2 linked regions of the Salmonirosea aquatica genome follow. The protein of the gene in region 2 interacts with the protein of the main gene of each other region in a pairwise test. Links are inferred from orthologs where the notes say so. Each region holds a gene or a part of one and is shown on either strand. Other genes may lie near its edges.

What was found.
Region 1: the proteins of def (region 2) and GBK04_RS10700 interact in binary tests that used the Escherichia coli proteins (3 or more experiments, as listed by UniProt). The link is inferred for Salmonirosea aquatica from one-to-one orthologs.

Annotation. Positions count from the first base shown.
Region 1 is NZ_WHLY01000002.1:2,308,632-2,323,623, reverse strand. What follows is about bases 8,337-11,130. They hold GBK04_RS10700 (aspartate-semialdehyde dehydrogenase), read right to left. Parts: upstream 10,342-11,130; coding sequence 9,331-10,341; downstream 8,337-9,330. Other genes in these bases: bshC (bacillithiol biosynthesis cysteine-adding enzyme BshC), read right to left, coding at 11,026-11,130; GBK04_RS10695 (5-formyltetrahydrofolate cyclo-ligase), read right to left, coding at 10,439-11,023; GBK04_RS10705 (NADH-quinone oxidoreductase subunit D), read left to right, coding at 8,337-9,209. Also shown: GBK04_RS10755 (DUF4293 domain-containing protein), read right to left, coding at 122-598; 30S ribosomal protein S12 methylthiotransferase RimO, read right to left, coding at 669-1,979; GBK04_RS30515 (hypothetical protein), read left to right, coding at 2,240-2,401; GBK04_RS10745 (hypothetical protein), read right to left, coding at 2,463-2,702; GBK04_RS10740 (PH domain-containing protein), read right to left, coding at 2,722-3,372; GBK04_RS10735 (Uma2 family endonuclease), read right to left, coding at 3,396-3,959; signal recognition particle-docking protein FtsY, read right to left, coding at 4,033-4,989; GBK04_RS10725 (DUF4295 domain-containing protein), read right to left, coding at 5,170-5,322; rpmG (50S ribosomal protein L33), read right to left, coding at 5,414-5,596; GBK04_RS10715 (c-type cytochrome), read left to right, coding at 5,865-6,491; fucP (L-fucose:H+ symporter permease), read right to left, coding at 6,587-7,840; more of GBK04_RS10705, read left to right, coding at 7,992-8,336; more of bshC, read right to left, coding at 11,131-12,573; GBK04_RS10685 (acyl-CoA dehydrogenase FadE), read right to left, coding at 12,850-14,661; GBK04_RS10680 (putative Ig domain-containing protein), read right to left, coding at 14,802-14,992.
Region 2 is NZ_WHLY01000002.1:2,922,947-2,937,967, reverse strand. Bases 1-2,823 are described here. They hold def (peptide deformylase), read right to left. Parts: upstream 1,790-2,823; coding sequence 1,211-1,789; downstream 1-1,210. Other genes in these bases: recJ (single-stranded-DNA-specific exonuclease RecJ), read left to right, coding at 2,487-2,823; ruvX (Holliday junction resolvase RuvX), read right to left, coding at 1,834-2,262; GBK04_RS13355 (amidohydrolase), read right to left, coding at 361-1,188; gatC (Asp-tRNA(Asn)/Glu-tRNA(Gln) amidotransferase subunit GatC), read left to right, coding at 49-336. In the rest of the region: more of recJ, read left to right, coding at 2,824-4,223; GBK04_RS13335 (GNAT family N-acetyltransferase), read left to right, coding at 4,205-4,759; lptB (LPS export ABC transporter ATP-binding protein), read left to right, coding at 4,756-5,487; GBK04_RS13325 (hypothetical protein), read right to left, coding at 5,542-6,258; GBK04_RS13320 (hypothetical protein), read right to left, coding at 6,367-6,753; DNA repair protein RecO, read right to left, coding at 8,269-8,964; GBK04_RS13305 (arsenate-mycothiol transferase ArsC), read right to left, coding at 9,043-9,651; GBK04_RS13300 (arsenite methyltransferase), read right to left, coding at 9,678-10,577; GBK04_RS13295 (ArsR/SmtB family transcription factor), read right to left, coding at 10,640-10,966; GBK04_RS13290 (WD40/YVTN/BNR-like repeat-containing protein), read right to left, coding at 11,108-14,143; GBK04_RS13285 (TonB-dependent receptor domain-containing protein), read left to right, coding at 14,400-15,021. UniProt on the Escherichia coli protein: Removes the formyl group from the N-terminal Met of newly synthesized proteins. Requires at least a dipeptide for an efficient rate of reaction. N-terminal L-methionine is a prerequisite for activity but the enzyme has broad specificity at other positions.

The sequences.
Region 1 (14,992 bases), 620 kb from region 2 along the record:
AACGCTCTACAACTTATGCAGGCACGCAGCATCACACAGCTCGTGGTGGTAGATGAAGACCAACTGCTTGGCTTTGTACACCTGCACGATTTGTTAAAAGAAGGATTGATCTAACCAAATGTCAACGCATCCGGTTCGACTCCTTCACTAGGCGCTCGTCGCGGCGGATAAACCGATTTGCCAGTACATTGGACAGCATAGCCACAATCAACGCGTAGAAACCAACCAGATAGTCTCCCGTTTCCGTGGGATCGAAGAGTTTGGCGGCTTTGTAAAAAGTCTGGTACACCACTGTAGCCAGAATGACCGTCATCAGGATTGAATTGACTGCGCATAGGGCGGATTGCAGCAGGCGGTTGCGGAATTTGAAGATGGAAAAGAGCGCAACCGCTACGACCAGAATAGCCATCCCTGCCAGATAGAATACAGGCTGCACCTCGGATTGGGTAGCATTTATTTTGAGAGTAAGGTACAGGGCCGTCATAGAGGCTTCCTGTATACCATCCATCGCAACTTTATGCCAAAGAGGGAAAGCAACGAAAATACCCATGGCAATAGCCACGATCGCCAGAAATATGGATTGTACGCGTTGTAACACTTAGGTGATTATAAAGATGATAGTTGAAAAAGATTCTGCAAAATTAAAAACAACGCCTAAACTGCCAACCCTAGCTCACTACATTACCATACAAATCAAATTCCTCTGCGGATGTGATCTGAACCCGGGCATAATCACCCAGACGCACATAGTGTTGGGCAGGTACCAATACCTCATTATCCACCTCGGGTGAATCAAACTGAGTACGGCCAATGAAATAGCCACCTTCCTTACGGTCAAAGAGTACCTTGTGGGTTTGTCCGATTTTCTCTTGGTTCAATTCCCACGAAATACCCTGCTGTAGTTCCATGAGGGCATCGGCGCGTTCCTGCTTGATTTCGGCGGGTACATCGTCGGGCATGGTATGCGAGTGCGTATTGTCCTCGTGAGAGTACTGGAAAGCACCCAACCGGTCAAAGCGCATTTTTTCCACAAAGTCGTAGGTTTCGTCAAAAAGTGCTTCCGTTTCACCGGGATGGCCCACGATGAGCGTAGTGCGAAGCGCGATACCGGGTACCTTCTCGCGGATGGTTTCGATCAGCGCTTCGGTTTTCTCGCGGGTAATGCCGCGCCGCATGGCTTTCAGAATTTCCGTCGAGCCCGATTGCAAGGGCATGTCGAGGTACTTGCAGATATTGCTCCGCTCCTGCATCACATCCAATATATCCATCGGAAAACCCGCCGGGTATGCATATTGCAGCCGGATCCACTCAATACCTTCCACATCTGACAGCCGGGCGAGGAGGTCAGATAAGTTCCTTTTCTTATAAATATCAAGTCCGTAATAAGTCAGGTCCTGGGCGATGAGAATCAGTTCTTTGGTACCCCGTCGGGCCAATGACTTTGCTTCGGTCACTAATTCTTCGATGGGCCTTGACACATGGCCGCCGCGCATGAGCGGAATGGCACAAAAACTGCACGGGCGGTCACAGCCCTCGGCAATTTTGAGGTAGGCGTAGTGCGTGGGCGTGGTGAGTAGCCGCTCACCGACCAATTCATGCTTATAGTCGGCTTTCAGGGTTTTGAGCAGGCGGGGTAGCTCGTTGGTACCGAACCAAGCATCTACCGTCGGAATTTCCAGGGCCAGTTCGTCCTTGTAGCGGTGCGACAGGCAGCCCGTCACGTACACTTTATCCACTACACCCGCTGCTTTGGCGTCGGCGTAGCGCAGGATAGTGTCGATGGATTCTTCCTTAGCTCCATCGATGAAGCCGCAGGTATTGATGACCACGATCTGCGCATCGTCTTTTTTGGATTCGTGTGCCACGTTGTAGCCGTTGCCTTTCAATTGGGTGTAAAGTACTTCCGAGTCCACCAGGTTTTTGGAGCAACCCAGCGTGACAATGTTGACTTTATTAGTACGTATTCCTTTGGTTTTCATAAGTATGCCGCAGGCGATAAGCCCCAGGCCGGATGCTTTTTATGTAAATCGCTTAGTATGAAGCGAAATTCGGGCTGCAAAGTTCGGAAAAATTAAGGTAACAATCCTTTTTTGATGAAACCAAAGTAGGAGTAGCTGGCTGAAAATGGAATTTTGGGGAAGTATTCGTCGATTATATCCCAACGTACGCTCTCCGCTAACAGAAATCGGTCGCCATTGGTGAGGTAGTAAATTCGATAAGACAAACCTAATCTTGCTTTATGGACCACTGCCTCAATTCTTTCTATATCGCCTTCCCGCAATGTCAGGGACCGATCACGAAGTCTTATTTCGAGCGAATGATCGATGGGGTTGGTGGTGATGCTGACGCCTCGGACGTAAGGCCAGTGGTTGAGAAGCAGGGAGAAGGCCAAAACGCCTAAACCTGTACTACCCGTGAAAATCAGGAATAGCAGGAAATGGAAGAATAATGGATGGACAAGATCAGTAGAAGGGGGTACCCATATAATCAATCACAAGTAGGAAGGCTATTCCCTGCGCTATGGATATAAAGCCCATTATTCCGTAAAAACCCATAAAGTATCCCCGCTTCGAAACCTGGTACACGCGCCGGACTTTGAGCGGCGAATTCCCACCAACCGTATCGCGGGTAAGGCGCAGGAGCCGCCAGATTCCCCATGCAAATAGCCCGAAAATGAAGAGGAATATAAGCAAGGTACCCATAGCAAAGAATTCGTTCGGCTTATCGGTTCAATTGCGCTGCTTGGGGTATGGTAGGTACCCTACGCTTATGTCTGTGGAGGGGAAGGTTTTTGAAAAATTCAAAAATGGCATACGCTCCCTTTGTTTTGTCGGTGATGATCAATGCTCGGCCATCACGCAAGGTAAAACGGAAGTAGCTGTAAATAAACCTATAACCTTCATTGGAAAAAACATCGACCATTTCTATATCATTTTCGCTTAACACGTATTCATCCTCATCGGTTTGTACGGTCAGGACGCGTGCTTCTGGGTCAAAAGTTAGAATACGATCTTTGGTATATTTCCAGTAGTTGACATTCAGAAGGAGGATGTAGGAGGCTACCCCGGTACATAAAAACGTGAGTAGCAGATAAATAGAATAGACTACCCAGTAAGGAGTAGAGTCATTTATTCTAAGAGGCTGGGACAAGAGGGTTGTGAAAAAAGTGCCGAACACCAAGAGTAAGATGACCAGCAAAAAATCCATTGAAAAAAGGTAGAACCATGCTGAGGTACGGTAGGTGCGCGACTGGTAAACCGGTTCGAAAGTTTCGTCACTCGCACGAACTAATTGATAGATTATTAAAGCCCAGGGACCGACGGTACCTCCAAGTGTAATAAGTACAATCAGAATTGTTTCGCCCGTAGTCATCCAGACAGAAATTAAATCATAATTCAGGCTTCGTTGATTACCAGCATATCATTTACGCTAATCTCAAAATCGGGCAAGACGGGTGCGGCGGAGCAAATATCGTTTTCCAGGCAAGCCCGCACATCGCGGCGGGAAGTATAGACGTTGACAACTTGCTCTTCAGGAATCACAATCCACGCTATTTGTACCCCGGCTTTGAAGTACTCTGTGAGCTTGCGCTCCATCTTGTTGATCTCATCATTATTTGAAATAATCTCAATCACAAAAGCCGGAATCATTTCATTCCCTTTTTTACCTTGTACAAGTTGCTCATAGGTAAAATACGCAATGTCAGGGCGACGAAGTTGTATTCCACTCAGATGGACGTTCTGTTCCGCGATCAGCGCGCCTACCTCCGCATACCCTTTGCGAAAAAACAATCTGCTCAGGATGCCATAGATATAAGCCTGTTCTTTATTCATACCTGTAAATTGAATAATTTCCCCGTCATCCCACTCATACTTGAAGCCATCGTTCGGCTCCCAGTCAAGGAAAGTTTCCAGGCTTTGGGGGAGGGTTTCGGTAGTGGTTTGTGAAGTCTGGAGCATGATTCAATCGGCTTTTTTCCAAATATACAAAGAAATGCGTCAGAATATTTAACCTACTTATTGGGCAATTTTCCTACTTCTTAAATAGCGAATCCACGAACTCCTCGCGGTCGAAGACTTGCAAATCATCCATTTTTTCGCCCACGCCGATATACTTCACGGGGATTTGGAACTCGTCGGAAATACCGATCACCACGCCGCCCTTGGCCGTGCCGTCGAGTTTGGTGACGGCCAATGATGTTACCTCAGTAGCTTTTGTGAATTCGCGAGCCTGAATGACGGCATTCTGCCCGGTACTGCCGTCCAGAACCAGCATCACTTCGTGCGGAGCGTCGGGGAGTACCTTCTGCATCACGCGCTTGATTTTGCCCAACTCGTTCATCAGATTGACTTTGGTATGCAGACGTCCAGCTGTGTCGATAATGATGACATCCGCGCCAATCTCTACGCCTTTTTTCAGCGCGTCGAAGGCTACGGCCGAGGGATCGGTGTTCATACCGTGCTCGATCACGGGTACCCCTACGCGTTCGCCCCAGAGTTTGAGTTGGGTCACGGCGGCGGCCCGGAACGTGTCGGCCGCTCCCAATACTACCTTGCGGCCCCGCTGCTGAAACTGATGCGCCAGTTTGCCAATGGTGGTGGTTTTACCTACCCCATTGACCCCTACGACCATAATAACATAAGGTTTGGGCAGATGTTCCGTTTCAAAGCTATCCGTAACGCCCACAACAGATCCTTCGGAAAGCAAGCCCGCCACTTCTTCGCGCAGGATGCGGTCGAGTTCGTTGGTCGAGGTGTACTTGTCCTGCGCCACGCGGGCCTCGATGCGGCGGATGATCTTGACGGTGGTACCTACCCCTACATCCGAGGTAATCAGGATTTCCTCCAGCTCGTCGAGTACCTCTTCGTCCACGGTGTCTTTGCCCACCAAAGCCCGCGAAAGTTTACCGAAGATGCTATCCTTGGACTTTTCAAGTCCCTTATCGAGTGTTTCCTTTTTCTCTTTGGAAAAAAAACCAAATATGCCCATACCAGAAGTGGTTGCCCACCATTAAAGTGTTGAGGGTGCTATGTTTATAAAAAGCCATGCTAACGCAGAACCACTTGGAGGGGTACCTTAGCAACTTGCCCAAAAATAAAACAAAAAAAGTCCCATTTAGGGACTTTTCGTGTATTCGGTCGTAAAATCAGTCTTTTAGGCTGATTGCGCTTATCGTTTTAATACGTCCTGAACGGTATCAGTAGGTACCATTTCCTCTTTAAAAGTGTAGGCACCGGTTTTGGGCGATTTCACCGCCTTGATCACTTTGGCGAAGGTCCTGCCTCCTTCTTTTTTCAGGGTTGCAACTACTTTCTTAGCCATATCTATGAATAGTTTATGAATTGCGGGCTATACGGACAGAACTCATAGAAGTAGCCAACCTGATCCGATACCACCCCCAACGGGTTGTATATTATTTAATCTCTTTATGAACCGTATAACGACGCAGGTACGAATTAAATTTCTTCAATTCTATACGCGTCGGCGTATTCTTGCGATTCTTAGTCGTGACGTAGCGTGACATACCCGGTACGCCCGATCCTTTTTGTTCGGTGCATTCCAATATAACCTGAACTCTGTTACCTTTCTTAGCCATTGCTTTGCTTCTTTTTTACAAATAGGATTGCAAAAGTAAGGCTTATCCCTAAATTAGCAAAATCATTTTTTAAAAAAGCGAGAATTATTTCATCTCCCAGGCATCAGACGGTTTTTGATTGATTTTTTTTCAATACTCATTCTATTTTATTGTTCACAATTTAGGAAAATGTACGAGGTTTGTGCTTTATTGATAGAGAGTCTGTAACATGGCATGATTGTTTCAATCTCTCCTATTAACTTACTTCTTACCCAAATTCAGTCTCCGTATGGCACTCAAAAAACTAACCCTACTTGCTTCGTCGCTGGCCTTTGCCGCCTGTGTTGGTATAAGTTGCTCTTCCAAAGAAGATAAGGCCCAGTATGATAAATTTTACGGCAGTGGCCGCGCTGAGCGCGAGGAAACCGCCGGAGGTGGAAGTTTTACTCCCCGTAAGGACAATGACGAAACATTTGCAGACAATGAATTGAAAGTGAATCCTGACTCGATCAACTCGCTTTCGGTAACTGAAAATGCGGATTCGGAGCAAGGTACCAGTACCGCGCTGACCGAAGGGAAGCCCGAAACTGCCGGCAAAACCATAGCGGAAGTTTCGGAGAAAGAGGAAGCATCCGCTAAGAAAACTGACGAGGCGCCTAAGCAAAAACCTGTTCCGGCGGATATTGCGGCTCTGCTCAATAAAAATACCTGCTCAGCCTGCCACAAACCCTATGACCGACTGGTAGGCCCGGCTTATTCAGAAGTTGCTAAGAAAAAATATTCCATTGCTCAAATCGTGGAATTAGTGTACAAACCTCAGCCCGAGCATTGGCCGGGGTACCCACCTATGGCTCCCATGACCCAAGTACCCAGAGAAGAAGTAGAGAAGTTGGGAAGATGGATTAACTCCCTATAATATATATCTAGATCATCAAAAAAGGCTGCTCCATCTTATAGAAGCAGCCTTTTTTGTTCACTGGCTAAAGCGGTATAAGCTGAATGCCCGCCGGATCACATATTCTGTGGAGCTACCTTTGCCTCACGCAAGGCAAAATACACGACTACCCCAAAACAGAACAACGGCATGACAAAGGCCGTATTGATACTCTGGGTAGCGTCGGAAATCTGGCCTTGTACTCCCGTCAATACCGCACCGCCCAGGATAGCCATGATGAGCCCGGAACCGCCAATTTTGGTGTCCTGTCCCACACCACGCAGCCCCAAGCCGTAAATGGTAGGAAACATCAGCGACATACAGCCCGAGATACCTACCAAAGCATATACGCCTACATACCCTCCCGAAGCCATGACGGTACCTGTCAAGATCAAGGCCAGGACGGCCAGGCTGGCCAAAAGCCGATGGGGCGCAATGAACCGCATCAGGTAGGTACATACGAAGCGCGATAACAGAAATAGCACGAGCGCAGCCAGGTAATAGCTGGAAGCCTGCTCTTCGTTGACGTTTAATTCCTTCATCACGTAGCGGATCGTAAACGACCAGGTACCTATTTGTGCGCCAATGTAAAAAAACATGGTAATCACCGACCAGACATACGACCGTTTTTTGATCAACCGTCCCCAGGCTTCACCGAAGTTGAGCGAGCTATTTTCGTCTGAGGCGGTAGGCATTTTATTAAAAAATATAAGTAGCCAGATCAGAACCAGAAATAAAGCTACCCCTACATAAGGCCCCATCACACCCGTCAATTCTTCGGACTGAATAGCTTGCAATTGCTCGGGCGACATGGAGGCGCGTTCTGCTTCGCCTGCTACATTCAGTTTGGAAAGAATGAATAGTTTGCTGAGAAGTACCCCGATGATGGAACCAATGGGATTGAACGACTGCGCCAGATTGAGGCGCTGGGTGCCGGTTTCCTCAGGTCCCATAGCGATAATGTAGGGATTGGCCGAAGTTTCGAGCAGTGATAAGCCACCCGCCAAAATGAAAAGCGCCGCCAGGAAATGCCCATAGACCATGGTTTTGCTAGCAGGATAAAAAAGTAACGACCCGCCGATAAAAAGGCCCAAGCCAATGAGAATGCCGGTTTTGTAAGTATATTTTTTGATGAGGATAGCAGCCGGAATGGCCAGACAAAAGTATGCTCCGTAGAAAGCGTACTGCACAAAGGTAGTCTGGAAGTCGGACATGCTCATGATCCGCTTGAAGGCTGAAAGCAGCGTGTCGGTCATGTTATTGGCCAGGCCCCACATCAGGAACAGGCTGGTGATGAGAATAAACGGGAGGATAGGAGTTTTTTTCAGCATAAGGTGTTTTTTTAGTGTAGGAAGAGTGGGAAGGGGGAATCATACTTGCCTCGGGGAAAAAAAGCCGGGAATGAACCCGTACGTCCCCATATTCTGTTAAAGTCCGGATTTTCTGACCGCTCTTTGCCATTCTCTTTTGTACTTTTATCCCATGAATGTACCTCTGCAATACGATTACCGCCCCGAGCACCTGACCCATTCGGAGCCGAACAAATATGGGCTCAGTGATTTGCGGAAAGAGGAGATGATTCTGAACATGGGTCCTCAGCATCCGTCTACGCACGGGGTACTCAGGCTGGAGATCATTACCGACGGCGAAGTAGTGGTCGATGTGGTCCCTCATCTGGGGTACCTGCACCGCTGCTTTGAAAAGCACGCCGAATCGCTGCCTTTTAATCAGATTATCCCCTATGTCGATCGCATGGACTATGTGGCGGCCATGAACTCAGAACATGCCTACGTAATGGGCGTGGAGCGCATGCTGGGCATCGAAAACGATATTCCCAAACGGGTAGAGTACATCCGGGTATTGGTGGCCGAGCTGAATCGCCTGGCTTCGCACTTTGTGGCAATAGGTACCTATGCAATGGACATTGGGGCTTATACGCCTTTCCTGTGGATGATGCGGGATCGTGAACAGATTCTTCGCCTGTTGGAATGGGTTTGCGGCGCGCGGATGCTGTACAACTACATCTGGATTGGCGGGTTGTTCTACGACCTACCCGTGGATTTTGAAGAGCGGTGCGCCGAATTCATCCGATATCTAAAGCCCAAGCTTATCGAGCTGCAGCAGTTGGTTATCGAGAACAAAATCTTTATCCAGCGTACGGCCAATGTGGGCGTACTGCCCATGCCAACTGCGATCAATTATGGTTGCACGGGTCCGGTCCTGCGCGGCTCGGGTCTGCGCTATGACTTGCGGCGTGTAGACAACTACTCGGTGTATCCCGAACTGGATTTCGACATTCCCATCGGCACGGGCGAAATGGGTACCCTGGGCGACTGCTGGGATCGGAACTGGGTGCGCGTGGCCGAATGCTGGGAATCCGTGAAAATCATTGAGCAATGCCTGGCAAAACTAACGACCGACTACGCCCGTACCCGCGATTTTGACCCCCAGGCGATGGTACCTAAGAAAATCCGCCCCAAAGCCATGGACTTCTACGCCCGGGCCGAATCGTCCAAGGGCGAGCTTGGCTTTTTCTTCCGTACCGATGGACGTTCGGATGTGCCCGTACGCTGCAAGGCGCGTGCGTGCTCTTTCCATAATCTATCGGTCATCAGCGAGATTTCACGCGGCGGCCTGCTGGCCGACCTGGTGGCCGTCATCGGCTCGCTGGATTTGGTGATGGGGGAAGTTGATCGCTGAGCGCGAAACTCCTGACTTTGAACCGCAAATCTGTAAATTACTGAGTTTACAAAAAAAGCCGCTTCTGATCAAGGCAGAAGCGGCTTTCATAATTATTGGGTGTCAGATTGTTAGTGCAAACTTACACATTTTCGGTTACTTCAACCAACTCATGTTGAACAAGGTACTCCGCAATCTGTACTGCGTTGGTAGCGGCTCCTTTGCGCAGATTATCTGCTACAACCCACAAATTCAGCGTTTTGGGCTGCGTTTCGTCGCGGCGTATGCGACCTACAAAGGTATCGTCCTTGCCATGGGCCGTCAATGGCATAGGGTAAAGGAAATTCTTGGGATCGTCTTGTACCACTACGCCTTCGGTGGCTTCCAGGATAGCCCGTACTTCGGCCAGGTCGAATTCATTTTCAAACTCCACATTGACCGCCTCCGAATGCCCGCCGATGGTTGGGATACGAACTGTGGTAGCCGTGACCGCAATGCTGTCGTCCCCCATGATTTTCTTGGTTTCGTTGGTCATTTTCATTTCCTCCTTGGTGTAGCCGTTGTCGAGGAATACATCGATGTGCGGCAGCACGTTCAGGTCGATGGGGTGCGGGTAGACTTTCTTGATCGAATGGTCGCCTTTTCGCTCGGCAAAAAGTTGATCCACAGCCTCTTTGCCGGTACCTGTCACCGACTGGTAGGTCGAAACCACCACGCGCTTGATTTTATATTTTTGGTGCAAAGGATTCAGCACCAGTACCATCTGAATCGTTGAACAGTTGGGATTAGCAATGATTTTATCTTCAGGCGTCAGCGTGTGGGCGTTGATTTCGGGTACCACCAATTTTTTGGTGGGGTCCATGCGCCAGGCCGATGAATTATCTACCACCGTAATACCCGCTTCGGCAAATTTCGGAGCCAGATTGAGCGAGGTACCTCCGCCTGCCGAAAAGATCGCAATGGCAGGTTTGGCCTTGATGGCTTCCTCAAATCCCACCACTTTCACCTGTTTACCTTTGAACGTGATTTCCTTGCCAATGGAACGCTCAGAAGCAACGGGCAGCAATTCCGTCACGGGGAAATTGCGCTCGGCCAGTACTTTGAGGATTTCGCTGCCCACCAAGCCGGTAGCACCTACGACTGCGATTTTCATTTTTAGAATTGATTTGAATAAAACATGAAACGGGAATTGATAAAATTGGCGCAAAAATACAAAGAATATCCACACCTTAATTCAGGGAACCTGAAAATCAATAGTCCCAGCGGTGTACCGCGAAAGGCGTCACGCAGAAGTCGAGCCGAATGTCCCACGCATTCACATCACTGATGGCATCGATGGGCTCAAAAAAGGACAGGCCGATTTTTAGAGTATCCGACCGGCATTCGGCCAGGAAACGGTCGTAATAACCGCCGCCATAGCCTGCACGGTTGCCCTGTCGATCATAAGCCAGCAAAGGAACCAGGACGGCGTCGATCGAACGGAGGTCAAAGATTTGGGCAGAACTGGCGTCGGGTTCATCGATCCCCCAGCGATTGACCGAAAATACCGTGGTGTCGTCCCATACGTAATGTTCCATGCGGCGGGTACCAGGAATAATGCGGGGAGTAGCCCAGTCCAACGCCGGAATCTTGGTTTGCAACAGTTGGCGCAGCAGACGGGTATCAACTTCTTGGCGGGAGTCAGCCCCCAGGAAAGAATGAAGGTACCTCACTGAGCGTTCCGTAAGAATATGGAACAACCGACCGGCGATCAACCGGCTCAAATGTTCCGTTTCAGCGGGAGTGAGTTTGGCTCTTTCTTCGAGGAAAAACACCCGACTTTGCTGCTTGGTCAAGATCACTCTTCTAGAATATTAAACCTGAAATCCAGCGGATCGAAAGCATCGAACAGTATTTTGATGAAATTTCGGTTGTTCAGATAGAAGTTCAGGAAATTGTCGTGTCGCTCCTGAGGGGTACCTTTGGGAAAGAAAGTGTCCAGCAGATTTTCCAACTGACCTACCTGAATGCCGTGCTTACGTTCTTCGGCCTTTCTAATGCGTTTTTCCAGCTTTTCCAGGGAATTATAAAGCCGCGCCCGCTCGGCCAGCACGGCCTTTTCCAGGGTAGAGTCCACATCTACAGCCTTGTGCACTACCTTAGAAAGTACCTCGGCAAAGGAATATTTCTCCATATCCAGCGAAAGCGTATGCTCCGAAAGCCGCTCGACCAGATCGCGTTTTAGCTGGTATTTTTCCTTAAAAATAGCTTCGTACGTGAGCCCCAGTTTTTCGACCCGGTGGCGGCTGGCTGCATTAACGTACAGCGCAAAATTGCGCGGAATCATCATGGGAAAAGGTACCTTATAATGGTCGAACACATCCTTCAACTGCAGCCAGTAGGGTACCTCCGAAGGACCACCGATGTAGGCTAGGTTAGGTAGGATAATTTCTTCGTACAGCGGCCTGAGTACCACATTGGGACTGAAACGCTCAGGATGTTCGGTGGCTTCCTGGCGGATTTCAGCTTCGGTAAATTGCAGATTTGTATTAATTATTTTAAAGGTACCCTCGGCTCGGATAATGCGCTCGCGCAGGCCCTCCGTTAAATAAAACAGGTTGATTTCGCGCGCGTGAATCGGTGTGTGGTACCCCAGCTTCTCGAGTCGGGCAGTCGTTTCTGCTACCAGGCCACCGGAAGTTTGGTTAAACAATTCGTCTTCGATGACAGGCAGGAAGTGACTTTTGAGCGCTGCGTCGTCCGCGTCCAGGGTCACCAGTCCTTTTTTCCCAAACAGTTCATGCATATAACATCGCACGGCACCGGCCAGGGTTTCATTCTTAAGGTAGGCTTTTCGGAAAATGGGAACGGCTTCGGGGAGCTGGTTCAGAATTGTTTCAAGTTCTTTCGGATCGAGCCGGCCCACGGCCCCACGAGGGGTACCTGACCAGGTATATTTTTGTCCGAAAAGATTAAAAGAAGCGATCTCGGCAAAATCGTGATCTTCGCTGGCCATCCAGTAAACAGGCACGAAATCGTAGTCAGGGTAGGTTTCTTTTAAAACGCGCGCCAGATTGACCGTCGTCACGATTTTATAAATGACGTACAGCGGCCCAGTGAAGATATTCAGTTGGTGGCCGGTGGTAACGGTGAAGGTGGTTTCGTTCTGTAACAGCGAGAAATCAGGCGGATTGGAAATCCCTGCGTACTGTTTTGACAGAATCTCAACCAGGGTTTGTCGTTTGGCCGGATCAAAGTTCGTTCGTTGCTGTATCGCTTGCTTGGCCTCGTCGAGGCTAGGAAATACAGTATAAAAATCGTTCAGTTCGGGTTTTTGATCGAGATAATCGAGCAGAAGCGGGGGAAATTGACCCGTGGTACGTAGCGCAACGGAATGAAGTTTCATCGAATGTAGGTAGGTAGCTTTTGGCTGTTAGCGAATGGCTGATGGCTTTGGAAATAGGAGACTGAACAAAAAGCTGCAAAATAGTTGATTTAAGAACTATATGCCATTCCGTTAAGTTTCGACCATTCGAAAAGCCTTTTTTATTCTGAGCATTTTACAAAAAAGCCGACCCTGAATCAGAATCGGCTTTCTCAACGTAGTAGTCGTATTGGTTCTTAGTTGCGCGGACCTTGGCCCGTACAGTCTTGATTTTCCGCCACGTCGGAAAACGTCTCTTTAAAAAATATACTTGTTTTCGGCCAGCATGGCATCGGCAATGCGGCGGCGGGCCTCCTTCAGATTCATCGGATCGATTTTGGTGAAACGCTTCAGACCCATTAGCATGACCCGAAGCTCATCGCCTTCGGCAAAAGAGGTGATTGCCGAGCGACCTGCCGAATTGATCTTGTCCACGGCCTCGTGCAAATATGCCAGAGCCATATCTTTGGGCAAGGCCACAGCCGCTTCGTCCTGCTGACTCATGAGTTTTTCTACCCGCAGCAGGGCCGATTCGGCCGCATAGATTTCAATAATCATATCCGCTACATCCATCAGGATTTCCTGCTCGTGCGAAAGTTTCATCATGAACTTCTGCACGGCAGCACCAGCGATCATCAATGCGGCTTTCTTTAGGTTCTTCAGTACTTTTTTCTCTTTGGCAAAGGGTACCTCGTCATCCTCGATCCCAAAGTCGGGGATGGACATGATTTCCTTCGCCACGGCCGTGGCAGGACCCATCAAGTCCAGTTCGCCTTTCATGGCCCGCTTCAGAAGCATATCCACAATCAGCAGGCGGTTGATCTCATTGGTACCCTCAAAAATACGGTTGATACGCGAGTCACGGTAGGCCCGCTCCATAGGAGCATCGGCCGAATAACCCATACCGCCGTAAATCTGCACCCCTTCATCCACCACGTAGTCAAGTACCTCTGAGCCGTGTACTTTGGTGATAGCGCACTCGATGGCGAATTGCTCCACACCTTTTAGTTTGGCTTCGGCATCGCTCATACCACCTTGCTTCAAATCTTCCACGGCGTCGTCGATATTTTGCCCTGCGCGATAGCATGCGGTTTCCGACACGTAAATTTTCAAAGCCATTTCGGCCAGTTTGTGCTTAATGGCACCAAAACGACCAATCGAGATACCGAATTGTTTACGTTCGTTGGCATAATTGATGGCATGATCCAAGGTACCTTTGGCCCCGCCCAGAACTGCTACCCCTAACTTGATGCGGCCAATATTAAGAATGTTCACGGCAATCTTGAACCCGTTGCCTCTACTTGATAGTAGGTTTTCGACCGGGACCTGACAATCGTTAAAAAATATCTGGCGGGTATCCGAACCTTTGATGCCCAGTTTTTTCTCCGGCTCGTTCATGGTGATGCCTCCGAAGTCTTTTTCTACGATAAAAGCCGACAGGTTTTTATCCGTCTGGCCGCCCTCTTCGATCTTGGCAAAGACAATGAATAAATCCGCGAAGCCCCCGTTGGTAATCCACATTTTCTGCCCATTGAGATTGTAGTGCTTCCCGTCATCGGAAAGTACCGCTTTCGACTTACCAGAATTGGCGTCCGATCCCGAGTCCGGCTCAGTCAGGCAATAGGCGGCTTTCCACTCGCCCGTGGCGAGCTTGGGCAGGTACCTGGCCTTCTGTTCCTCGCTGCCGTAATATACGATAGGTAGCGTACCAATTCCCGTATGTGCAGACTGTGCCACTGAGAACGAATGGCCCGTTCCCAGGCTCTCGGCCACGAGCATGGAAGTATTGAAATTCATGCCAAAACCGCCGTACTCTTCTGGAACGGCAGTTCCCAGTAGGCCCAATTCACCGGCTTTGTCCATAAGCGATGCCATCAGCTCGGGCGATTTGGCTGCGTCGATTTCGTCAAGCCGGGCATGTACCTCGGTGCGCAGAAAATCCCGGCAGGTGGCGGCAATCATGCGTTGCTCCTCCGTAAATTCTTCGGGAATGAATATTTGCGATGCGTCGGTTTCCTGAATCAGGAATTCGCCGCCCTTGATGGAAGCTTTATCTTCAACAACTGACATAGACTTTTATTTTTCGGGTTTGGGAAATCAACCAAGTAGTATGCATGCATACTATAATAGACAAGGCAAATATAAGCAGTTCGATAATAGTATGCAAGCATACTATTATCGAACTTTTCCTTTCTAAAAAAAATGGCTGGCTATTTTTTCATGACCCTGAATAGCCGGACGTATTCTCCGTTGGATTCTACGCGCACAAAGTAAATTCCCGCCCCGATGGATAAGCCTGAGAGGTCGATTTGGGCGATTGAATTATAAAAGGACACCCATTTGGCGGGGACAGAAATGCGTTGCCCGGAGGTATTCACCAGCGAGAATGAGTAAGCAGCCG
Region 2 (15,021 bases):
CTTAAAAATGGTATCTTTGCGCCTTGGAGAAAATATTGACTCTGACCCATGAAAATCGACCACGAAGCATTACAGAAAATTGCCCACCTGGCCCGCCTGGAAGTAAAACCTGAGGAAGAAGCGGCGTTGCTGACTAGCATGGAAAGTGTGCTAACCTGGATGGAGCAGCTTAATGAACTGGATACCGAAGGTGTAGAACCCCTCACGCACGTAACCGACGCGGTCAACAACTGGCGTGAAGATGTGGCTAGCAATACGCTTTCACGGGAAGAGGGCTTGAGCAATGCGCCCAGCCACGATGATACCTACATCAAGGTACCCAAGGTAATCGAGTAGTGAGGTGAGGTACCCTGGGTACTTTCATTGTCCAACCAGGGAAAAATCATCAGCATCGAGATGAGCCGGAAAGCGCTGCCGGTATTTTTCCAGCGGCTCTTTGGCCAGATGCACCACTTTCTCGCTTTCGGCTTCGCCCAGGTCGGTGCTCACTTCGCCCAGGAAATCCACGACGATTGAACCTCCCCGATGGTCAATGCCGTTGCCGTCAGTTCCGATACGGTTTACGCCCACCACATAGCACAAATTCTCGATGGCTCTGGCGCGCAGCAAAGTATTCCAGGCATAGGATCGGGCAGCTGGCCAGTTGGCCACATACAAAAGCAGGTCGTAGAGGTTTTGGCTGTTTTGCCGGCTCCAAACCGGAAACCTCAGATCATAACATACCAGCGGGCAAATCCGCCAACCTTTCCAGTCGACGATCAGGCGCTGACTACCTGCTTTAAAAACTTCGTGCTCGGCACCCATGCGGAAAAGATGCCGCTTGTCGTAAACCTCATAGGTACCATCGGGCCGCACACAGAGTAGCCGGTTGTAGTAGGTACCCTCTTCTTTGACCTGGAAACTCCCGATCACCAGGGCTTGGGTCTGGGCAGCGATGAGTTTCATCCAGCGCGTGGTTGTGGTGTTCATCACTTCGGCCAGCGCGGGAGCATCCATACTGAATCCCGTTGAAAACATCTCGGGCAGCACAATCACATCGGCCGCCTCGGAGAGGGAAGCCAGCTTTTCTTCCAGCACCGCCAGATTGGCCGTTACATCTTCCCAGACCAGATCGGTCTGAATCAGAGCGACAGAAAGATTGGAGAAATGCTCGTCCTTTTCCAAAGCATTTACAAGTACCAAGTTCAAAAAAATCTTTAAATCAAAAGGGCTACTTGCGGCTATAGAATCGCATGCGGTAGTCCACATCTACGATGCCCTTGGCGATGTCGTTGAGCTTACGCTTGAGGAGTTGTTTTTTGAGCGTGGGCAGGTAGTCCGTAAAAAGCTTTCCTTCCAGATGGTCGTACTCGTGCTGAATAATGCGCGCGGCGGTACCTTCATACTCTTCCTCGTGTTCGTTCCAGTCGAGGTCGCGGTACCTGATCCGTAATTTTTCGGGCCGGAACACATCGCCCCGAATCCCAGGAATACTCAGGCAGCCTTCTTCAAAAGACCATTCCTCGCCCTCCTCCTGTAGGATCTGCGGATTGATGAACATTTTCTTGAATCCTTCCAGCGACGGGTCTTTGTCCTCTTCTTCCTCACCCTCATTCATCGCAGTGCCATCCACCACAAACACGCGAAGGTTCAACCCTACCTGCGGAGCAGCCAGTCCCACGCCCGACGCATCGTACATGGTTTCGAACATGTCCTCCGACAGTTTTTTCAGATCCACTTCGTCTTTTTCAATCGGCCTCGTTACTTTCCTCAGAATAGGGTCACCGTAGGCCACTATGGGGTAAATCATTGTCAATTAACTATATATGAAAAAATCGCTTCGTAACAGGTGCATTACCGTAACGGATTCAGACGCTGACTTTCCATGTACGACTGTAGGATAATAGTAGCGCTCACTTTGTCAAGATTTCCCTTTTCTCGGCGTTCGCTCTTCTTGCTGCCCCCCGCAATCATGGCTTGCAGTGCCATTGAGGAGGTAAACCGCTCGTCATGCGCGTGGATGGGAATATCAGGAAAGGTACCTTCCAGTTTTTTTATGAACGTCCTGACGGGCTGCGTGTTGTGCGTATCGGAGCTGTCCAGCCGGCTCGGCATCCCAATCACGATGGCTTCGACTTCTTCCCGGCCGATGTAATTTTTCAGGTAGTCCAGCAACAGATGCGTCCGCACCGTTTCCAGCGCCGTCGCAATAATCTGCAGCGGATCTGTTACGGCCAGGCCGGTTCGTTTGGTACCATAATCGATCGCCAGGAGTCGGGGCATGTGTTAATTTTGAGTGATGGAATGAGTGAATGATAGAATATTTGCAGTCAGATTCTATCCACTCATTCAAAATTGGAAAATGCAAAGATAGTTGCTTTCGTTTGCTTTTGGCAACAGTTACGTACCTGAACAGGAATCGATTCCCTGATGTTAAAGTTTCTTAATACGTTCGCCGGCCTGCCGGCTTTATCCCACAGACTGGCCTTTTCCCTATCTTTGCCCTCATGATTGAAAAACGCTGGATACCTGTCGCCGAACCTACTTCCGAACAGCGGGCCACTGCCGTGGATCTGGCCGCCCAACTCAACGTCAGTCCGTTTCTGGCCACGTTGCTGGTGCAGCGCGGTGTGGGTGATTTCGAAGCGGCGCGGAGTTTCTTCCGACCCGATCTGTCATCCCTGCACGATCCTTTCCTGATGCGGGACATGGACAAAGCTGTGGAACGCCTCACCTCGGCGATGGCGGCGGGCGAGAAAATACTGGTATATGGCGATTATGACGTGGATGGTACCACGTCGGTGACGATGTTCTATGGCTTTCTGCGTACTTTGTACGACCAGCTCGACTACTATATTCCCGACCGCTACACCGAAGGCTACGGGATATCCACCCAAGGCATCGACTGGGCAAAGGAAAACGGTTTCACCCTGATCGTGGCCCTGGATTGTGGCATCAAGTCAGTAGATAAGGTAGCCTATGCCAACACCCTGGGTGTCGATTTCATCATCTGCGACCACCATCGTCCCGGTGAGGTACTACCCGCCGCGGCCGCCGTCCTGGACCCCAAGCGCGACGACTGCGCTTACCCTTATAAGGGACTCACCGGCTGCGGGGTAGGTTTCAAATTGCTGCATGCTTTTTGTTTGCAAAACGGCCTGGATCTGGAGGTACTTTACCCCTACCTGGATTTACTGGTGGTGAGTATTGCCTCCGACATTGTACCTGTTACGGGCGAAAACCGGGTGCTGGCTTATTACGGCCTGCAGCGGCTGAACACCTCGCCCCGCGCTGGTTTGAAAGCCCTGATCCAGATCGCTGGCCTCCGCAATGTGCTGGATATTACGAATGTGGTATTTGGCCTGGGGCCGCGCATCAATGCCGCCGGGCGCATCAAGCATGCCCGGGAGGCTGTACGGCTGTTGTTGTGTGAGAATGAGGAGGAAGCGGGCGAATTTGCCACGCAAATTAACAAGCATAACGCCGACCGACGCAAGTTCGACACCAGCATTACCGATGAAGCCCTTTCCATGATCCAGCAGGATGCCTGGATTTCGGGCGCCAAAAGTACCGTCCTCTATAAAGAAGACTGGCATAAAGGCGTCATCGGGATTGTGGCGAGCCGTTGCATCGAGCATTTTCACCGCCCTACCATCATCCTCACCAAATCCAACGGCAAAGCGGCCGGATCGGCCCGTTCGGTGCCGGGGTTCGATGTGTATGAGGCCATCGAGGAGTGTTCCGAGCTATTAGAACAGTTTGGCGGACATACTTTCGCCGCGGGCATGACTCTCCCTATCGAAAACATCGAAGCCTTCCGACAGCGTTTTGACAAAATCGTGAGCAGTCGCATCTTGCCGGAACAGCTCACGCCCATGATCGGGGTGGACATGGAAATCGAACTGGAGGAAATTTCCTGGAAATTTTACCGGGTACTTAAACAGATGAGCCCGTTCGGGCCGGGTAATATGACGCCCGTTTTTGTGAGTCGACAGGTGCACATTGCCAAAAAACCGACGATCATGAAAGAAAAGCACATCAAGTTCGAGGTATATCAGGGCCAGTCTCCGGCCTTCACAGTGATTGCCTTCGGTATGGCGCACATTTACCCCGACCTGATGAATGGCCAGCCTTTCGATATATGCTATCACCTTGATGAGAATACCTTTCGGGAGAAGACCACGTTACAGTTCATGCTGAAGGACATAAAGTTTGGAGAGCCTACATGGAAACAGAGCAACTAAAGCCCGTGGGTGTCGGGGAACGCCTGGAAAGGATTCGGGTTGGGGATGCCGACGCCTTATCGGCGCTTTGTCTTGAAATATATCCTCAATATTACCTGCATCTCTGGCACGACAATGGAGCATGGTACCAGCACATGCGCTATAGCCCGGCGGCACTGGCCCGCGAATTAGCCGATGCGCAAACGGAATTTTATTGGATCAAAAAAGAGGGGTACCCTGTAGGGTACCTTAAGATAAATCTTTACGCCCGGCCGGATGTAGATGCCCTACCCGGCGCTGGTCTGGAAATCGAGCGGATCTACCTGCTCAGAGCCTACGCCGGTATGGGCCTGGGGCAAGGCGCCATGGCCTGGGCGGAAGCAGTGGCCCGGTGGCTTGGACGTGACTATGCCTTTCTGTATACAATGGACAGCAGCGACGCCCGTTGGTTTTACGAGAAAATAGGGTACGAAAAAAGAGGAGAAACGCGTTTGGCTTTTGAAAAAATGAAGCCGGAGTACCGGGGCATGTACCTGATGATAAAAGAGCTACGATGATACTAAGAACCGAGAATCTGGTTAAGAAATACGGCGCAAGGCTAGTCAACGACAACGTCAGCTACCAGGTGGAGCAGGGCGAAATCGTGGGGCTTCTGGGGCCCAACGGAGCCGGCAAAACGACCTCTTTTTACATGGCCGTAGGGTTGGTGAAGCCTAACAGTGGCCACGTGTACCTCGACGACCGCGACATTACCCGGCTGCCTATGTACAAGCGGGCCCGGCTTGGCCTGGGGTACCTGGCGCAGGAAGCCTCTGTGTTCCGGCAGTTGACGGTAGAGGAAAATATCAAGGCGGTGCTGGAAATGTCGGACCTTCCCCGGCAGGATCAGAAACAGAAAGTAGAGGAACTCATCGAAGAATTCAGCCTGGAACACGTGCGCAAAAACAAAGGCATGGTTCTATCCGGCGGGGAGCGTCGCCGCACCGAAATCGCCCGGGCTTTGGCTGTCGATCCTAAGTTTATTTTGCTCGACGAACCCTTTGCGGGCGTAGACCCCATTGCCGTGGAGGATATTCAGACGATCGTGGCCAAGCTCAAGCACCGCAACATCGGTATCCTGATTACCGACCACAACGTGAACGAAACCCTTTCCATCACCGATCGGGCGTACCTTTTATTCGAAGGAAAAATACTGAAACAGGGTACCGCCGAAGAACTTGCCGAGGACGAGGTGGTTCGGCGGGTGTACCTGGGACAAAGTTTTGAATTGAAACGAAAGGTTTGAAAAGAATGATGAGTGATGAAGGATTATCTGCTCATTACTCATCATTCTTTTCATTCACTGAATCTTCTGCCACACTTCGTGTATGGGATCGCCTTTGCTGCTTTTTCCGGCGTGATCCCAGCGGCCATCTTTCAGCGCCCAATCGAAGGTAAGGTCGGTACCTACGCGATAATTATCGCGCGAGAAGAATTCGATGTGCTCGGTATACTTCCCGTTTTTAATGTCGTAGGTACCCCCGCCCGTACCATAAAAGCCTTTTACCGCCGGATCGATCGCCGCCCATTGAAAGCGGGTACCTGATAGGATTTTTAACGTTTTGCGGGTACCGGTCTGATGAATTTCCATCATGTCGCCCGTACCGTCTTTAGCCCGCCCCGTAATATGCCACGTTCCGGCCATCGGCACGTTTTCGGCGTCGTCCACCAGCATCCACACCAGCTCCTCATCTTCGCCCCTTAAGGTCAAGATCTTATCTTTCCGTACAATGGTATAGACTACCGGGGTGTTGATCTTGGCTGTGTCGTCGGTGTTGAATTCCGTCAGGTAGGTCATTTGGTCGCCGTCCATCGTAAAAGATCCGCCTTCGGTACGGTCGAAATATTTGTTGAGAACACTATACGAAGCTATCATCAGGTAGTTGTCAGCCACAATCATCATGGCAGTGCTATTGTTGGGCTGTTGCGACCGCCACGCTCCTTTGATGGACTGAGCTTTTACGGTGGAAAAAAGGAGAATAGCGGTTAGGAAAAAAGGTATTATTATCTTTTTCATGATGAATAGCGTTATGACGATTTTTGATTACGCTAAGGTACTCAAAAATCGTTCCAGCGGCCCGGCAGCTTACTCGCACTCAGCCATCTGGTAGCTAGTGGTGGCTAATTACTCACAAATTTCTCCTACCTTTTTGGCTAAGGCCTGATCAAAGGCCTCCCGCTGCTCCACAGTTTTGTAGCGCACATCAAACAAACTGTCCATGACATACGTCAGCCGCGTGGCCAGTTCGCCCGTCCGCCGGGTCAGGGATTCTTTCAGTGAATCCTCTTCTATTTTCTGCTTTTCGGTAAGGGTACGGTTGGCTTTCATCAAAGAATCCCCACGCAACCGAAATTCATTCGCCGCCTGGAAACGTTCTTCCTTTAACTGCCGCGCCTGGCATTCCAAGTCAGCCATCAAGGCTACGTCCTGTTCCTGCACCTTGCTCTTATCACAACCCGCGAAAACAAACCCGAAGGCCAAAGCCATCAGGAGACGCTGTACCCTTTTCAATTTACCAGTTTTTGTTTTCAACTTATTTTACGTTTTGCGGCCATTTGATTGCATTCAACACGTTGTCCCCCAGACCACGGCCTAACTGTAAGCCCAGCTGATTGTCCATGTTATAATGGATTCCACCGTAAAGCCGGGAGTCAGCGCACTCTTCCGACATTTGTTTGAAATTGTTGAACTTCCGCACCGAGAAGCCGTGCTGTAATTGCGACCGGTCCGTGAACGGGTACACGCCGTCGCCGTTGGTGAACAACTTGATGAACACCCGCTCGCCCACAGCGGCTTCGGTCGCGTGACCTGAGGTGTAGGCCGGGAAGGGGGGGTACCTATGACGGTTTTGAAGGCCGGATCAATGTACTTTTGGATGTAGCTGACCGGACGAATCAGGTTGAAATCGTACTTGACCTTCCAGCAGGTGATGAACGCGTCGTTTTCGGCTACACCCAGCATGCCGTAACCCACGGCCGATTTTTCGAGCGTCGCACCGGTTTCTTCCAGCAATTGGGTCAGAATATTGAACGTGTGGCCCGTAGGGGTACAGGTAGCAAAGGGATCATCGGCCCAGAAACGCGCGATTTCCTGCTCTTCCGCTGACTTTCTGCTTACAATGGTATACACCTGCATCGCGGCTTTGTAAAAATCCGACTGCGAACTGGTGGAAAAAGCAATGGGACTGACCGGAGCCGCAAACGCCATGTTAGAGGCTAGCATGGGGCGGCATTTTTTCCAGTGCGGACTCATGGGCGTCAGGTTATTGGCATCGGTGGGTACCCATTTGCCATCACCCGTCACGGGTATGTAGGGCTTTGAGAATGGGTTGAGGTAGGCCTCATGCCCTCCGTCTTCTTTGGAATACTCAAAAATGGCCAATGCTATATCCTTGCCCAACTGTTGCGACAAATTTGCGACGAGCTTACTAGCCGCATCCGGAGCAAATTGAGTATGGTACCCCGCCTCTTTTTCATTGATGGTTGTAAGGTTTTTCTCGCTCAGGTTCTTGCCAAACTGCAGGCGCATCATTTCGGCGACAGCGGCATTGGCAACGATACCCCAATGGTACCGGATGCTCAGGGCATCCGCCTGGGGCATGTCGGCAGGCGACAGGCCATTGAGTTGGCCCGCCAGTGACTTGGCATTCGGGATTCCACGGTACACCGCTTCGTAGGTAGTAATACCTGTATAGCCAAACGCCCGGGCCGCCTGGGGCGGTAGAAAACCCGGGGTTTCCTTCACAACCCGGCATTCCAGCTTGAACCAGTCGCGCAGGAAGTCGGCCGAATAATCGGAAGCCAGATTGGTTGCGGGTGAGTTGGGGATAATCTCTTCTTGGGGAGTACAGGCCCATACCAGGGCCATCAGCATCAGGAGGATGGATATTTTTTTCATCTTTGTGTGTGCTCTTTTTGATTCTAAAAAAAGAGTAGTAGAGCAATAATTATACCGAATTTTATTTCAAATCATTCCTTTTTTGCCTAAAAAATCACCTGATTGACAGTCTCCTATCGTTCAAAACAGCTAACTAAGCACCTCATGTAACACATCCAGTGACTTAATATCACCGAGTGAATCGAGATGGATTTTATAAAAAAACAGCAGCATGTTCAGCAGCGACAGACGTCTGGGCCGATCAAGCGCTACAGGTACTCCGAAGGGCGCCGACAACCATATCTGCAACGCAGTACGCTGAATGGCATCCGGTGACGCCGGATAATGGTTGGCCCGTAGTTCGTTGGTCAGGTCGGCCGAGGTTTCCATGCCAAAGCCCAGATAGAACGACAGTTGCACGAGGGTATGGATATGAAAATTCTCGTAGCCGCTCTCAGCGTTGTCGAGGTACCCGATGGCGTCTTCCAGAAACTCGAAAAGAGGCATATTCTCTTCTTCTTCCCGCAGCGATTTGCTCAGTATTTCGGTCAGGAAAAGCGCCAAGCTGGATTTCACAACCTCGAACGGTAGGCTGTGAAAGGGTACCCGGCACTTGATTTCCGAGATCCGGTGCAACGTGTCGGTTTTGTTTTTATGATATACCACCAGGTCCAGTAGCGTCAGCGGCTGAAACAAGGCAATGCGGTTGGCTTTGGAGCGACTGCTCCGGACGCCATTTACGATGTAGCTCTGAATCCCAAATGCCTCGGTATAGATTTTGGCAATAATGGATGACTCCCGGTAGCGGATATAACTCAGGGCAATACCTCGGGTTTTGTGGAGCATCAGGTAAATCTTTTATTCCTGCAAAAATACAAAAACCTCCTGACAATTCAGGAGGTTTCAGGTAGTTACTTGCAGTGGCTATATCTTCGAGAACAGGTACTTCATCTCGGTCGCGATTTGTCGGCAGCGCGCGTCGTAGGTGCTCGTTTCGGCCGGGGTACCATCCGATTCCTTAGGATCAGTATAGGTAATGGCAAAGCGCTTTTCGGCTCCGGGAATGTAGGGGCAATTCTCGTCGGCGTGACTGCATGTCATGAGTGCCGCGAAGCTTTGATCGGGATTGGGATGCTGATCATACACTTTTGAAAAAGCGATTACGGGCGGTAGCGCCTCATCGAAAAGGATTTTGTACGTAGGATTCTCCCCTTCGCTGGATCTGATGATTACAAATCCGGCCCGTTTCAGAGCGGCTACGGTTCGGGGGTTGCAGGCCGTGGCTTCGGTTCCGCCCGAAAAAGCCCGGATGCCCGGAATGTCGTAATGAGCCGCCGCTGCCTGCGCCCACACCTGCCCCAGATGACTGCGCCGCGAATTGTGCGTACAGATGAACATTAGGCTGACCGGCTCAGATCGTGCCGACTTGCCCGCGATATAATTTCGGAGTTCGGTCAGTACGGTTTGACGATCCTTCGGGATGGTACCTATGTTCAGGGATTCCAGGTAGGCCCTAATTTCGGAAAACAGCACCCTATTGAACAAGTTTTAAAGTATAATTAGCAGCATCCACTTCCCGGCTCACAGCAGGCCGCGTCGTTGGATACGATTGATGGGTTCAGCATCTCAAAGGTACCCTTCCTGGCCCCACCCGGCTTGCTGGCAAAGAGCGTAATACTTTCAATATTTGCCGTTCCGTTACGGAAATCCGCAATTTCTGCCGCCGACAGGTACTGGCTTAGGATATCATCAGGAATAAAAATGGCTTTTTGCTTCTGAATCGTTAGATTCTCAAAACCCGCTTCGGCGGCAAGGGCCAGGTACTCTTCTTTCGGGATGGCGCCCGTCACGCAGCCCGCGTACAGCTCGGCGGCCTGGCGCAGGTTGTCGGGCAGGGTACCATTGAGCAAGATATCGGAAATGCTAAAATGACCCCCTGGCTTCAGGACCCGGGCTATTTCCTTGAACACCTGCCGCTTGTTGGGTACCAGGTTCAACACACAATTGCTTACGACCACATCGGCTACTTTGTCATTCACCGGCATATTCTCAATGTCGCCCTGCCGGAACTCCACATTGTTAAAACCCCGTACTTCGGCATTCTTACGGGCGCGGGCGATCATTTCTTCCGTAAAATCGATGCCGATCACCTTGCCTTCGGCGCCGGTTTCGTGCCGGGCCACGAAGCAATCGTTGCCCGCACCTGATCCCAGGTCAATCACCACATCGCCTTTTCTTATTTGGGCAAATTGGGTAGGCAGTCCGCAACCCAGTCCTAGATCGGCCTCCGCCGTGTAGCCTTCTACTTGTGTGTAGTCGTCCGTCATGATGTTATAGACTTCCTGTGATACGGGTCCGGCCCCACAGCACGAGGCGGCATTGAGGGTCGGGTCTTGGCTAGCAATTTCGGCGTATTTCTTGCGGACAATTTCTTTGAGTTCCTGTTCGGTCGTTTCCATGGATTTATTGGTTTAGATGAGAAGTTATTATTGTAATATTACGATAGATTCAGGCAAAAAAATTAGCAGCAGGTAGCTGGCTTCAGGGTACTTAACAAACTCTCAAACGTTTGCTTGGCTTCTTCCCACACTACTTCATTGATACAGTAGCAGACGCGTGGCGGATCGATTTCACCCTTAATAATGCCAATGCGCTTCAGTTCTTTCAAATGCTGCGATACCGTGGCCTGCGACAAGGGCAGCTCATCTACCAGGTCGCCACACACGCAGGCTTTCTTCTCGGCCAGCAACCGCAGAATCGCCACCCGCGCCGGATGCGCGAATGCCTTAGCCAGTTGGGCCGTGCGGTTTTCCTGGGTAGTGAATTCTTCGGTTTTGGTGGCTCCCATGGCTAAGTAAATCTCTTTTGATTCGCCAAAAGTAGTGAAAGTTTTTATTAATCGTAATATTACGATTAATATTTTATAAAAAACGCAGATGGCTAGTTCCATTGCGGCAATGGAACTAGCCATCTGCGTTGAGACAAGGCCTTACTTCACCTCCTCCATTCCCAGCTCTTCTTCCCTATACTCCTCCCATTCTCCGGGGGTAGAAGGGATACTTTGGGTAACAATGCCGCGCCGTGAGGGGCGTTTTTCCGGGGCCTTCACGGTGAATGGCTTTTCGGTTTTGGTACCATCGGCGGTCATGATGACGACCTTATACTTGCCGGGCTGGATGTACAGATTTTTGTCTTCCGCTACCTCCAATTTGATTTCTTTTTCCTCCTTCTTTTTAGTCTCGTTGAGATACTGCTCATATCCCGCCTTACTATCGGCTTTCACCGTCTGATTCCAGGTTATGTAGTTGAGGCCCGCTTCGCTGGTGTCGGTGAGAGTAGCGAGTGTGAGCCCCTTGTCGGTTTGAATTTCGATGGTCGATTTTCCGGCGGCTTTGGTGTAAAACGGAATCTCATTCTTCAAGGGCTCCGGCTCTTCGTATTTCCGTATCCGGCCCCAGCGCTCATTATAAGTTATAGGGTCAAGGTTAAAGGCATACACGGGCTTTTGCCGCAGGCTATCGGCCAGTTGCTGCACCAGGCTCACATCGGCCACGTAGATGGAGCGACCATGGGTACCTACCACCAATTCCTTGTCGCGCGGATGTACCAGCAAATCGTGCACCGCCACGGCGGGCAGCCCGCCCGACATCCGCATGAACGAGGTACCTTTATCCAATGAAATATACACACCATGGTCGGTACCTACGTAGAGAATGTTGGCATTCACGGGATCTTCCTTCACGACGTTAATCGGCTCGGCGGGCAGGTCGGTGCCGATGGTTTTCCAGGTTTGGCCGTAGTCGGTCGAAGCGTAGAGGTAGGGCTGGAAGTTGTCATTCCGATAGCCATTGAGCGATACGTATACGGTACCTTCGTCGTGGGCAGAAGCCGTCACGCGGCTTACCCACAGATTCTGCGGCAGGGCATCCGAGATTTTGGTCCAGGTGTAGCCGGCGTCTTTTGATACCCACACCAGCCCGTCGTCACTACCGGCATAAATCAGGCCGAAGCGTTTAGGCGATTCGTCGATTGTGGCTAGGGTACCGAAGGGTACATCGCCTTCCTTGCCTCCCTTCGTAAGGTCATCCGAGAGTGTTTCAAAGGTTTCGCCCTTGTCAAGGCTGCGGTGGAATTTGTTCGAGCCGAAGTATACGATGTCCTGGTTGTGCCTTGACAGGTGGATGGGTGCCTGCCAGTTGAAGCGCAACTTGGGATCGCCGATTTCGCGGGGCATGGCCAGCCGTTTCATGCTGCCGAAGCCGCTCTTATTTTTATCGAGCCGGAAGTAGGTACCGAACTGAAAACCCGTGTACACGGTATTGTTGTCGCGCCAGTCGACCTGTACCTGCATGCCGTCGCCGCCCATGATGGATTTCCACTCGGGAAGAGGCGCGTTTTCGCGCGGTTTGGAAGTACCTGTCCACACGCCGTTGTCCTGCAAGCCGCCGTACACATTGTAGGGCTTTTCCATATCTACGGCAATGGCATAAAACTGTCCCAGTGGCTCCGAGTTCAGGTGCGACCAATGCTTGCCCCGGTCGTAGGTAACGTTCACTCCGCCATCGTTACCATTGATCATGTGGTCGGGATTGTTGGGATTGATCCAGAGGGCATGGTGGTCGGAGTGAACATTTTCCTTATCCACGCTCTTCCAGCTTTTGCCGCCATCTTCCGACAGAAGGATAGGTACCCCAAACGTGACCAGTACCTTAGGATCGCTGGGGGCGACAAAAATCTGCCCAAAATAATAGCCATAGGTATAGACCAAATCGAGAGGCTCATCATGGGTTTTCTGCCAGGATTTGCCTCCGTCGTCTGTTCTATAAATTTCGGCACCTTTCACGGCAGCCGAAATCACATCATCGTTGGCACCACCCACAAAATCGTAGATATCCTTTACCTGCAGCTTGCCGCTGCCGAGGTCTTTTTTGAGTTGGGCGGCGGAGTTTTTGGTCGGAAAATTCGATTTGTCCAGAAACTCATTGATGACCAGATCCGACAATTTCATGAAATCCTCCACCTTCATATCCTTCAACTGCTTTACCGTCAGCCCCTCCTCTTCCTTCTTATCCTCGGGCTTGCGTTTGTCCTGATTATCCACGAAGGCGTACATAATGTTAGGATCGCGGGGATAGACTGTAAGCCCGATGCGCCCTACGCCCTCGCCCTGCGGCAGGCCACTGGCCGGGGTACTCAGCAATTGCCAGGTACTACCGCCATCGGTCGACTGGTAGATGCCCGACGTTTTGCCCCCTTCCACAAAATTCCAGGCGCTGCGCTCTTTGTACCACATCGAGGCAAAAAGTACATTGGGATTGGTCGGGTGAATGTCGAGGTCAATGGCACCAGTGTTGTTGTCTATAAAGAGCGTTTTGGTCCAGGTTTTACCGCCATCGGTAGTTTTATATACGCCCCGTTCGCTATTCGGGCTATACAGATGGCCTACGGCCGCTACCCATACCGTGTTAGGGTCGGTGGGGTGTAGAATCACCTGTCCGATGTGGTGGGTGTCTTCCAGACCCATGTGTTGCCACGTTTTGCCCCCATTGGTCGACTTGTACACGCCATCACCCGCGTAGGACGAGCGGCTCGAATTGTTCTCGCCGGTACCTACCCAGATGGTTTGGCCGTTGGTTTTCCAGTCAACGGCCATGTCGCCGATGGTCATAGTGGATTCATGATCGAAGAGCGGCGTGAAGCTCATGCCGTTGTTTTCGGTTTTCCACAGCCCTCCCGACGCGTAGGCTACAAAAAATTGGGTGGGGTTGGCATCGTTCACGTCCAGGTCCACCACTCGTCCGCTCATATCCGTCGGCCCAATGGCCCGGAACTTCACATTATTGACCAGCGAAGCGGCAGCCAGCTTCTCGCGCTGCTGGTATCCTGCCGTACGCGCCGCGGCCGAAGTAGGTTCGATGCTGGCTTCGGTGGGGGTAATCGAGGTACCTTTCTTCTTTTTCTGCGCAAAGGTACCTAGGGGAATACCCACAAAAAGTAACAGAGTGTAGCATAGTATTTTTTTCATAGTGAGCCGATTAGCCAGGTAGGTTAAAAAATGTTGTTACGACAAAAATAGGAAAGCGCATTCAATAACAGGTGTATAATTTTTAAAACATACTGGGGCATTAGCCCCACACCCTATTCACTATGAAAACGGCCTATCTCGCCGGAGCGGATATGGAACAGATGTTTTGCATGTAAAGACATTAATTGCAAAAATTCAAAAATGTTGCTTCCATTTCCAGGCCGAATCCCGGATAATTATTTACCTACCACAACTCATGAAGTCATTACCAATCCTCTGCTTATCAGCACTTTTCACTCTTCTACTTTCTGTCAGTCACGCACAAACTCCGGCGCTGACGGTTTCCGAAACTAGCCCGACTACTACCTCCGGCACTGTCACAGGTACCCTGGTATACGAAAAAGAAGGTCAAAAGCTACCCGTTCAGTTCGGGAGCGTTGCGCTATTCCGCACCGCCGATTCGACGGCAGCGGGCGGAGTAATCAGCGATGAGAAGGGTACCTTCAAGCTTACCAATGTTACCCCGGGCCTATACTATATTTTGATTCAATCGCTGGGTTTTAAAGATTTTTCCGAAAAGAACATTATCCTGACCGCCGACAAGCCCAGTCTGGATTTGGGAACTGTACTTATGACCCAAACTGCCCGCGAGCTGAATACTGTGACTGTCACCGGGCAAAAGGAACTCATTGAGTACTCGCTGGACCGGAAGATTATCAACGTGGATAAATTACCTACTACCCTCGGCGGTAGTGCGCTGGATATTATGCAGAACGTACCCTCCGTGACGGTGGATATCGACGGCAACCTGAGTTTGCGGGGAAGTGAGAATGTGATTATTCTGGTGGATGGCAAGCCTTCGGGTTTGACGGGCATGG